Regions from separate parts of the Shewanella sp. Actino-trap-3 genome, predicted to be linked through region 3. Evidence: predicted binding sites of a transcription regulator. Region 3 holds the regulator's gene; each other region holds the start of a gene.
The links. Region 3 encodes sigma-54, which starts transcription at its own class of promoters, with help from an activator protein. Its sites were predicted from a motif close to GTTGGCACGNNNNTNGNNT; they were not measured.
Positions count from the first base shown of each region.

Region 1 (2,211 bases), 3.3 Mb from region 3:
TAATCATCACCGCCAACCGTGCTGCAGGTTAATACCTCAATAGTAAGTACTGGTGTTAATTGCAATTGAGCCAGCTGTTGTATTAGTTGCTTATTTAAATAAGCTGCCGTGGTGCCGGTACCAGAAGGTAAAAAAACCATGAGCTTAATTTGTTGTCTAATCTGAGCCCACTCAATAATTTCACTAGCAAGCTGCGCAATACCCGTTTCTGCGTATTCACAGCGCCCACCTTCAGGAATACACAGTAGATGTTGTTTATCGGCGTAAGTCGGGGTTGATAGCAGAATGTATTGCACAACATCATCTAAATGCATGCCGGCTATGTTATCGGCATATGGCAACTCAGCAACATTAATAATATTAGCCCCATTTTGTATCGCGGCAGCGTAATTGCCTTGGGGGTGTTGTAGTAAAAAATTGCTGATATGGCTAACGTAATAGTCAAATTGCCAGCCCTGCTGCTTAGCCAGCACCGATAATGAATACAAAGAGTTAGCTTGTGCAGAACCGGCCCCGACTAGGCGGGTTACATATGAATAATCATGATGCAAAAAATGATAAAACTTACGTGCTTTATTACCACTAAAATCAGGATGCAGTAAATCATCCCGCTTAATGTAGATGGTGTGGCCGTCAAAGTTCATCGACTCTACTGGGCTTATCGAAAACATGTCTTATCTCAATCAACTGTAATATGGGTATTTTAACTAAAAAATGATAATTCTCATCGATTCATTTGTATTAATTGTCAGACCTAACAGACACTCAATGTCGAAAATAACATTTAAACAATTAAAATCATAAGCTTATAACAATGGCATGATTCTCGCTTATATTAATTTATATTGACTCTTGATAGGAATGAAAATGTCACTTTTACGCTTAATCTTTAATATTGCTTGGTTTTTAATGGGTGGTTTTGTGATGGGCCTTGCTTGGTGGCTTGTGGGGGTACTGTGCTTTATCAGTATCATTGGCATCCCTTTTGGCAGAGCCTGTTTTGTTATTGGCGAATTAGCTTTTTGGCCATTTGGACAAGAAACGGTTAACCGCAAACACATTTCTGGCCAAGAAGATATTGGTACTGGCACGCTAGGCTTAGTGGGTAATGTGCTATGGTTTTTATGTTTTGGGATTTGGCTCGCTATTGGTCATTTAGTGCATGCATTAGCCTGTTTCATCACCATTATTGGGATCCCTTTTGCGATACAACACATTAAGTTGGCCTTGTTAAGTTTAACCCCTATCGGGCAAACTATTATCGCTAAACCCACTTATTAATAACATGTGAACTGCCGCTATTCTTAATTACCGATAGCCTAATGCTATCGGTTTTTATTTGCCTAATAGCATCGACAACCTTTAATTGCCATTGACGCATTTTGGGCACAAAAAAATTATTCAATCCCTTTAAGGACAGCTCAGACTAAATCGGCGCGATGACTTATAATCGTCTGAGCACTCAATGCTAATATCCCGATTAGTTAATCATCCGCCCTATTCCACCGAGTACTGAACCTTCACCTTGATCTTTACCGCCATTTGAAGGCGCATGAGCAATAATTCTATCAGCCATGCGAGAAAACGGTAAGCTTTGTAACCACACAGTCCCATGACCTTTTAAAGTGGCAAGAAACAGGCCTTCTCCGCCAAATACCATCGACTTTAAAGAGCCCGCACGCTGAATGTCATAATCAATCCCGGGAGTAAATCCAACTAAACAACCCGTATCGACCCGCAAGGTCTCACCATGCAATTCTTTTTTTATCAGTGTCCCACCCGCATGCACAAACGCCATGCCATCACCCTTAAGGCTTTGTAGGATAAATCCTTCACCACCAAAAAAACCGGTTCCTAAGCGCTTATTAAATTTCATGCTCACTTGCGTGCCTAAGGCTGCCGCTAAAAAACTGTCCTTTTGACAGATAAGTTCGCCTTGATGTTGAGCTAAGTCTATCGCCAAAATGGTGCCCGGAAACGGCGCCGCAAAAGCCACTTTTCGTTTCTGCTGGCCTTCATTGGTAAAGTGGGTCATAAAAATACCTTCACCGGAAATAGCCCGTTTCCCCGCACCAAGTAATTTACCAAAAAACCCAGATTCTGGCTCAGAGCCATCACCCATCTTGGCTTCAAAACCAATATCTTCTTCAACATAGGTCATGGCACCCGCTTCAGCAATCACAGACTCATTTGGGTCTAATTCAACTTCAA
Region 1 is NZ_PJCE01000001.1:525,355-527,565, reverse strand. Features, by position in the region: gene CXF80_RS02320 (1-aminocyclopropane-1-carboxylate deaminase) at 1-671, opposite strand, end outside; gene CXF80_RS02315 (YccF domain-containing protein) at 868-1,281, shown strand; gene CXF80_RS02310 (TIGR00266 family protein) at 1,481-2,211, opposite strand, start outside.
Region 1: CXF80_RS02315 (YccF domain-containing protein) is a predicted target of sigma-54. The motif match lies at 814-832, and genes of this name have one in related genera.

Region 2 (2,211 bases), 2.0 Mb from region 3:
GTGATGGCTCCTTGCTGGGCTGCGTTGCTAGTGGTGCATACCCAATAGCGGTTAAGGTTGGAAACGAAGCCGGCGCGGGGTTTTCCAACTGAACATTTTTACCATGGCTCATACAGCCCGTTAGCAGCAATAACATAACTAACATCATAGATTTCATTGCTTATCTCCTAATACGGTGTAACGACTGTCGCCTCGTTTTTGGTGGCGATACAGCAAACCATCGCGCGACTCGATTATTTCAGAAGGCTGCAAATAACCCGACAAGCTCGATGCCGTCACAAATGACTGCACCGCAGAAAGGACCCTATTATTGGTTATATTTACCACCCGGGCGTTAAATACAATCCCTTCAGGTGTTAGGGTCATGGTTGACACTAATACGTGTGACACGGGCAAATCTGTTCGCAATAGCTCCCAATTTCGGCTCAGCATAAACTCGCCTTGTTCGGTTGCGCGTAAATTAGTCGCCACGTTTAAATCGACTAAATTAAATTCATGGGCGTGAAACGCTGCGAGTAATCCTTGCTGTAACTGTAATGCTAACTCATTGGTTGCATTTAAATCGCTGGTCATTACCGGCGTGGTAATTAACAGTGGTTGATCAGGGCGTAATACGTCATTTTGTAACACTAATTCGTTGACCAGTTTTTCTGCCCATACATTCACCTGGCCTTTAGGTGATAATCCCGCGGCTTGAATATCATAAGTGAGCTTATCCCGATAAACCTCATCTTCATCGGCCACTTTGATATAGCTACCATTGTTACTAAAGGCAAGGTTACTGGCAGCATTAGGCGTTTGGGTGCATGCCGCTAACGACAACGACGCCAGCATGACGGTGGGGATAAAAAGCCTGTTAATCATAATAATTCCTCTAACAAATCATGCTGCAAGTCTTAATATAAATGAGTCATTTAATCGCCTTTGTTATCGATAACTAAGGTCAATTGTTTACTCTTTATTATTTGTAACCTTATATCGGCAAATGCGCTAAAAGCTTTACTGTAATTGAACAACATAGAGAATACCCACTAACATAGGTAGTCGGCATAATTCTTGCTTTAAATAAACATAGAGTAAGCTTAATTTACACAATTGTGCAAAATTGACGATTTTTTGACATTAGGACATTGTATGTTGATCCGACACCGCCCTGTTAACCGAACTAAAAGCTTCAGTCATCTTGCTGCAATAGCCATGCTATGGGTGAGTGCCTTGTGTGTTTCTCCGTCGGTATTGGCAGAGCAAATGGAAGTTACCGGCAAGGCTAAAATCGTTAATGGCGATATTGATAAAGCTCGCGAAGAGGCCATCAGTCAGGCATTAAACTATGCCAGTTTAAAAGCTGGGGTTAACTTTTCCAGCGAACAACAAGTCAATCAAGGTCGACTCACTCAAGATAGCTTTCAAATTCAGCGTATGGGATCGGCTAATAACGTTGAATTAATGAGTGAAATGATCAGTGAACACATGATTACAGTGGTTTTACAGCTTGATCTCAGTGAACAAGCATTCGATGGACAATGTAAAAGCCAATCCCTCAAAGCCGCCATTATGTTGCCGCAATCCTATTTGCAAGAGCGCGAACAGTTACGTTATGGGCAATTAGCACACTTTGAACAACGGATCACCGAACAATTAGGCAAGGTTATCAACGCGCAATCGCGATACAGTTTTGTACGATTACATGCCGATGAAAAAATTGATAACACCAATCAGTTGGTTAACTTTAAAGGTTATCGCATACCCAGTTGGTTAGGCGAAATCACCGACAGCCAATATGTGTTGCAACCCGAAATTATTGATATATCCACCGAGCCCGTGCAAAGCAGTTATATGGGGTTGATCGATGATGATCCGCTAAGGCAATTTATTTTTAAATTAACCCTTTACCATGGCATCAGTGGTGAAAAGGTATGGACAGAATCTTTCGCAACATCAGCGCCTTGGGAGTTTGAAAGACAAGAAACAGTATCACCTGCTAACCAACGTTTTTGGCGTTCATCTTATGGTCAGGCTATCAGTGATATTTTTCAACAAAGCGTGATATCACTGGATAAACAATTAAACTGTCGGCCATTATTAGGCCAAATTGTCGCAAGGCAAGGGGACCGCATCATCATTAATTTAGGCCGAAAAAACGGCGTTAAAATGGGTGATAAATTCCAAATCGTACTGCAAAAAAATATCCCAGATAGATTTAATTCCATG
Region 2 is NZ_PJCE01000001.1:1,862,274-1,864,484, reverse strand. Features, by position in the region: gene CXF80_RS07935 (LPP20 family lipoprotein) at 1-157, opposite strand, end outside; gene CXF80_RS07930 (FlgO family outer membrane protein) at 154-864, opposite strand; gene CXF80_RS07925 (flagellar assembly protein FlgT) at 1,135-2,211, shown strand, end outside.
Region 2: CXF80_RS07925 (flagellar assembly protein FlgT) is a predicted target of sigma-54. The motif match lies at 1,044-1,062, and genes of this name have one in related genera.

Region 3 (2,211 bases):
AATTGCGCGCGCTTTAGCCGCCAATCCAAAATTTATTTTACTCGATGAGCCCTTTGCTGGTGTTGATCCGATTTCTGTCATCGACATAAAAAAAATCATTCAACAACTTAAAAGCCGAGGTCTAGGAGTATTAATTACCGACCATAACGTACGTGAAACGTTAGATGTCTGTGAGCGAGCTTATATCGTCAGCCAAGGTAATTTAATTGCCGAAGGCACACCTGATGAGGTATTGAGCAATCAACAAGTTCGGGCGGTGTACTTAGGTGAACAATTCAAGCTATAGTTACTTTACGGGCCTTTAGTCTATCTAACTCATTTGATTGAACGATATCTAAACAGCGTTAAACATCATTGATGTACGTGACAATCCATTACAGTTTTATAAATTGTCACTTTTATGGAAATCATCTAGGGATAAGCGGTAAATGAAAGCGTCACTCCAACTTAAAATGGGTCAACACTTAACCATGACCCCACAATTGCAGCAAGCCATTCGCTTACTGCAATTATCGTCATTGGAGCTACAGCAAGAAATCCAACAAGCATTGGATTCAAATCCATTACTTGAAATAGAAGATGAGTTTTCTGAAGCAAAAGACCCCGTAAAAGAAAATCGCGACCAAGCTGATACAGACTTCAGTGACAACAGCATTGTCAATATTGAAAAAGACACCTCAACAGTCGACACAGCAGAATCTATGACCAAAGAAACCATGGATGATTTAGCCATGGATACTACATGGGATGAAGTGTACACCGCCTCGCCGATGTCAGGTTCAGGTAGTGCTAGCATGCGCGATGATGACATGCCGTTTCAAGGTGAAACCACCGAAGGTCTGTATGAACATTTAGAATGGCAGAAAAATCTCACTCCATTTTCAGAGACCGATCTTGCCATTGCCACAGCGATCATCGACGCCGTGGATGAACGCGGTTATTTAACCCAAAGTACCGACGATATTCTCGAAGCCATGGGTGACGAAAATGTTGAGTTAGATGAAGTTGAAGCTGTATTAAAACGAATTCAACACTTTGATCCCGTTGGTGTTGCTGCACGTGATTTAAGTGAATGTTTATTGATCCAATTAGCGCAATTCTCTAACACCACACCCTATATCGATAATGCCCGTTTGCTAATTAAAGACTATTTAACCTTAATTGCTGGGCGTGATTTTAGATTATTGATGCGCAAAACTAAGCTAAAAGAAAATGAGTTACGTGACGCCATCACCCTAATCCAATCACTCAATCCTCGTCCAGGCTTATTGATCACCGCCACCGAAGACGAATTCGTTATTCCCGATGTCACGGTACTAAAGAAAAATGGCCGTTGGGTTGTAGAGTTAAACCCAGACAATATGCCCAAAATTGGCGTTAATCAGCAATACGCTGCCATGGCTAGAAGCAGTAAAAATCAGTCTGACAGTCAATTTATTCGAGGCCATTTGCAAGAGGCTAAATGGTTTATTAAAAGTATCGAAAGCCGCAATGATACTCTACTCAAAGTGGCAAATTGCATTGTGCAATTTCAGCAAGGCTTCTTTGAATACGGTGAAGAAGCCATGAAACCTATGGTGCTAAATGATATCGCTGAAGCAGTAGAAATGCATGAATCGACAATTTCACGAGTCACCACACAAAAATATATGCACACCCCACGTGGACTATTTGAACTAAAGTACTTCTTCTCTAGCCATGTCAGCACTGACGATGGCGGGGAATGCTCATCAACAGCAATTCGTGCTTTTATCAAAAAGCTGGTTGCCGCAGAAAACCAGAAAAAACCATTGAGTGACAGTAAAATGGCTCAACTTCTGGCAGAACAAGGCATAAACGTTGCTCGTCGTACGATTGCAAAATACCGAGAAGCAATGCTAATCCCGCCCTCAAACCAACGTAAGAGTTTATAACCTACAAGGTTGTGGAGGATTTTCTATGGATATAAATCTGACTGGACGTCATGTCGAAATAACAGAATCTTTACGTGAGTATGTTAATGGTAAATTTTCAAAGCTTGAACGACACTTCGATCAGATCCATAATGTACACGTTGTACTCCATGTAGAAAAATTACAACAAAAAGCAGAAGCCAAAATCCACGTTAATGGCGCAGAGATTTTTGCTATGTCAGAAAATACTGATATGTATGCTGCAATAGACGCCCTGATCGATAAACTCGACCGTCAGGTAATTAAACACAAAGAGAAG
Region 3 is NZ_PJCE01000001.1:3,855,406-3,857,616, reverse strand. Features, by position in the region: gene lptB (LPS export ABC transporter ATP-binding protein) at 1-286, shown strand, start outside; gene CXF80_RS16630 (RNA polymerase factor sigma-54) at 429-1,913, shown strand; gene hpf (ribosome hibernation promoting factor) at 1,939-2,211, shown strand, end outside.

Region 4 (2,211 bases), 1.0 Mb from region 3:
GGCATTGCCTCTACGGCACCCACTGCACAGATAGTGTCAGAGATCTTAAGCTCGCCTAAACCGGTAATCGCAACGATGTCACCCGCATTGGCAATGGCAACTTCATTACGTTCTAGACCCATATAACCTAATACTTGGCCCATTTTACCGTTACGAGTCTTACCGTCAGCGCCAATAATAGTCACTTGTTGGTTAGTCTTAACGTTACCACGGGTAATACGGCCAATACCGATAACACCCACGTATGAGTTATAATCGATTTGAGAAATTTGCATTTGGAACGGCGCTTCCGCATCCGCGTCAGGGAAAGCTACTTTCTCAACGATAGTTTGAAACAGCGGCGTCATATCATCGCTAGCTACATCTGGATCTAACGTTGCAAAACCATTTAATGCAGAAGCATAAACGATTGGGAAATCTAATTGTTCGTCAGTGGCACCTAAGTTAACGAATAAATCGAATACTTGGTCAATAACCCAATCTGGACGAGCACTTGGACGGTCAATTTTGTTGATAACAACAATTGGCTTAAGGCCTTGAGCGAAGGCTTTCTTGGTTACAAAGCGAGTTTGTGGCATTGGACCATCAACTGCGTCAACCAACAATAATACTGAATCGACCATAGATAGAACACGTTCTACTTCGCCACCGAAATCGGCGTGGCCAGGAGTATCTACGATGTTAATACGGTAGTCGTTCCACTGGATGGCAGTATTCTTTGCCAGAATGGTGATCCCACGTTCTTTTTCAAGATCGTTAGAATCCATAACCCGCTCAGTAGCTTCTCCACGAGATGCAAGGGTTCCTGACTGCGCCAACATTTTGTCTACCAGGGTTGTTTTGCCATGGTCAACGTGGGCAATAATGGCGATGTTACGTAAATTCTCTAGCACGGATAAACCTCTAAACCATCAAAAAAAAAAGGGAGCTAACAGAAGCTATTTATTATTACAGCTACTGTAAAAAAGCGTGCCATTCTACTTCACAGCAGCTTTTGTAGATAGGATTATTTTTGAACACATGTAAATCTTTCGTTTACTAAGCCTCAAAAAACAGTATAAAACGTTTATATATTAAACATAATCGAGGTGTGATGCAAAATGTGGCATGATTAAAACACCAGCATTAACATGACGCACTATTATGGACTTTTGCACTATGATGAAACATAGTAATGCACGTCATTGGTGCAAAATCATAATTTAGAAGATGAGGGAACGTTCTCATCTTCATAAAATCAACTAGTTAACGAACTGGCATGAATATCGCTTCACTGCTGTTATTATGTAAATATTCGTTTTGCAGATGCATCATCTGGCGAATACCAAGATTATATTAAGGGACAACCCTTTACCCTACCGGAGGCTTGAGAATGTCAGTTGAATCAGTTTTAAAACAACTAGAAGAGTTAGAAGTTAAGTTTGTAGACTTACGCTTTACCGACACTAAAGGTAAAGAGCAGCACGTTTCTATCCCATCTCACCAAGTAAATGAAGATTTCTTTGAAGACGGCAAAATGTTTGACGGTTCTTCAATTGTAGGTTGGAAAGGCATTAATGAATCTGACATGGTGTTAATGCCAGATCCAACGACTTTTGTGTTAGACCCTTTCACGGAAGAAACGACCGCACTTATTCGTTGTGATATTTTAGAACCGGGTACCATGACAGGTTATGATCGCGATCCTCGTTCTATTGCCAAAAAAGCCGAACAGTATCTTATTTCTACTGGCATTGCTGATACCGTATTGATTGGTCCAGAGCCTGAATTCTTCATATTTGACGATGTCCGTTTTGGTACTGATATGTCAGGTTGTTTCGTGAAGATTGACGCTAAAGAAGCTTCATGGAACTCAGCTAAAAGCTATGAAGAAGGCAACACCGGTCATCGTCCAATGGTGAAGGGGGGTTACTTCCCAGTTGCGCCAGTTGATTCGTCACAAGACTTACGCTCTGCAATGTGTTTAGTACTTGAAGAAATGGGTCAAGTGGTTGAAGCGCATCACCACGAAGTGGCCACAGCTGGTCAAAATGAAATCGCAACACGATTCAATACATTGACTAAGAAAGCTGACGAAATTCAAATTCTTAAGTATGTTGTTCATAACATGGCTCATGCTTATGGCAAGACAGCGACATTTATGCCAAAACCAATCGTGGGTGACAACGGCAGCGGCATGCACGTGCATCAGTCTTTAGCTAAAGACGGGGT
Region 4 is NZ_PJCE01000001.1:2,832,757-2,834,967, reverse strand. Features, by position in the region: gene typA (translational GTPase TypA) at 1-893, opposite strand, end outside; gene glnA (glutamate--ammonia ligase) at 1,373-2,211, shown strand, end outside.
Region 4: glnA (glutamate--ammonia ligase) is a predicted target of sigma-54. The motif match lies at 1,253-1,271, and genes of this name have one in related genera.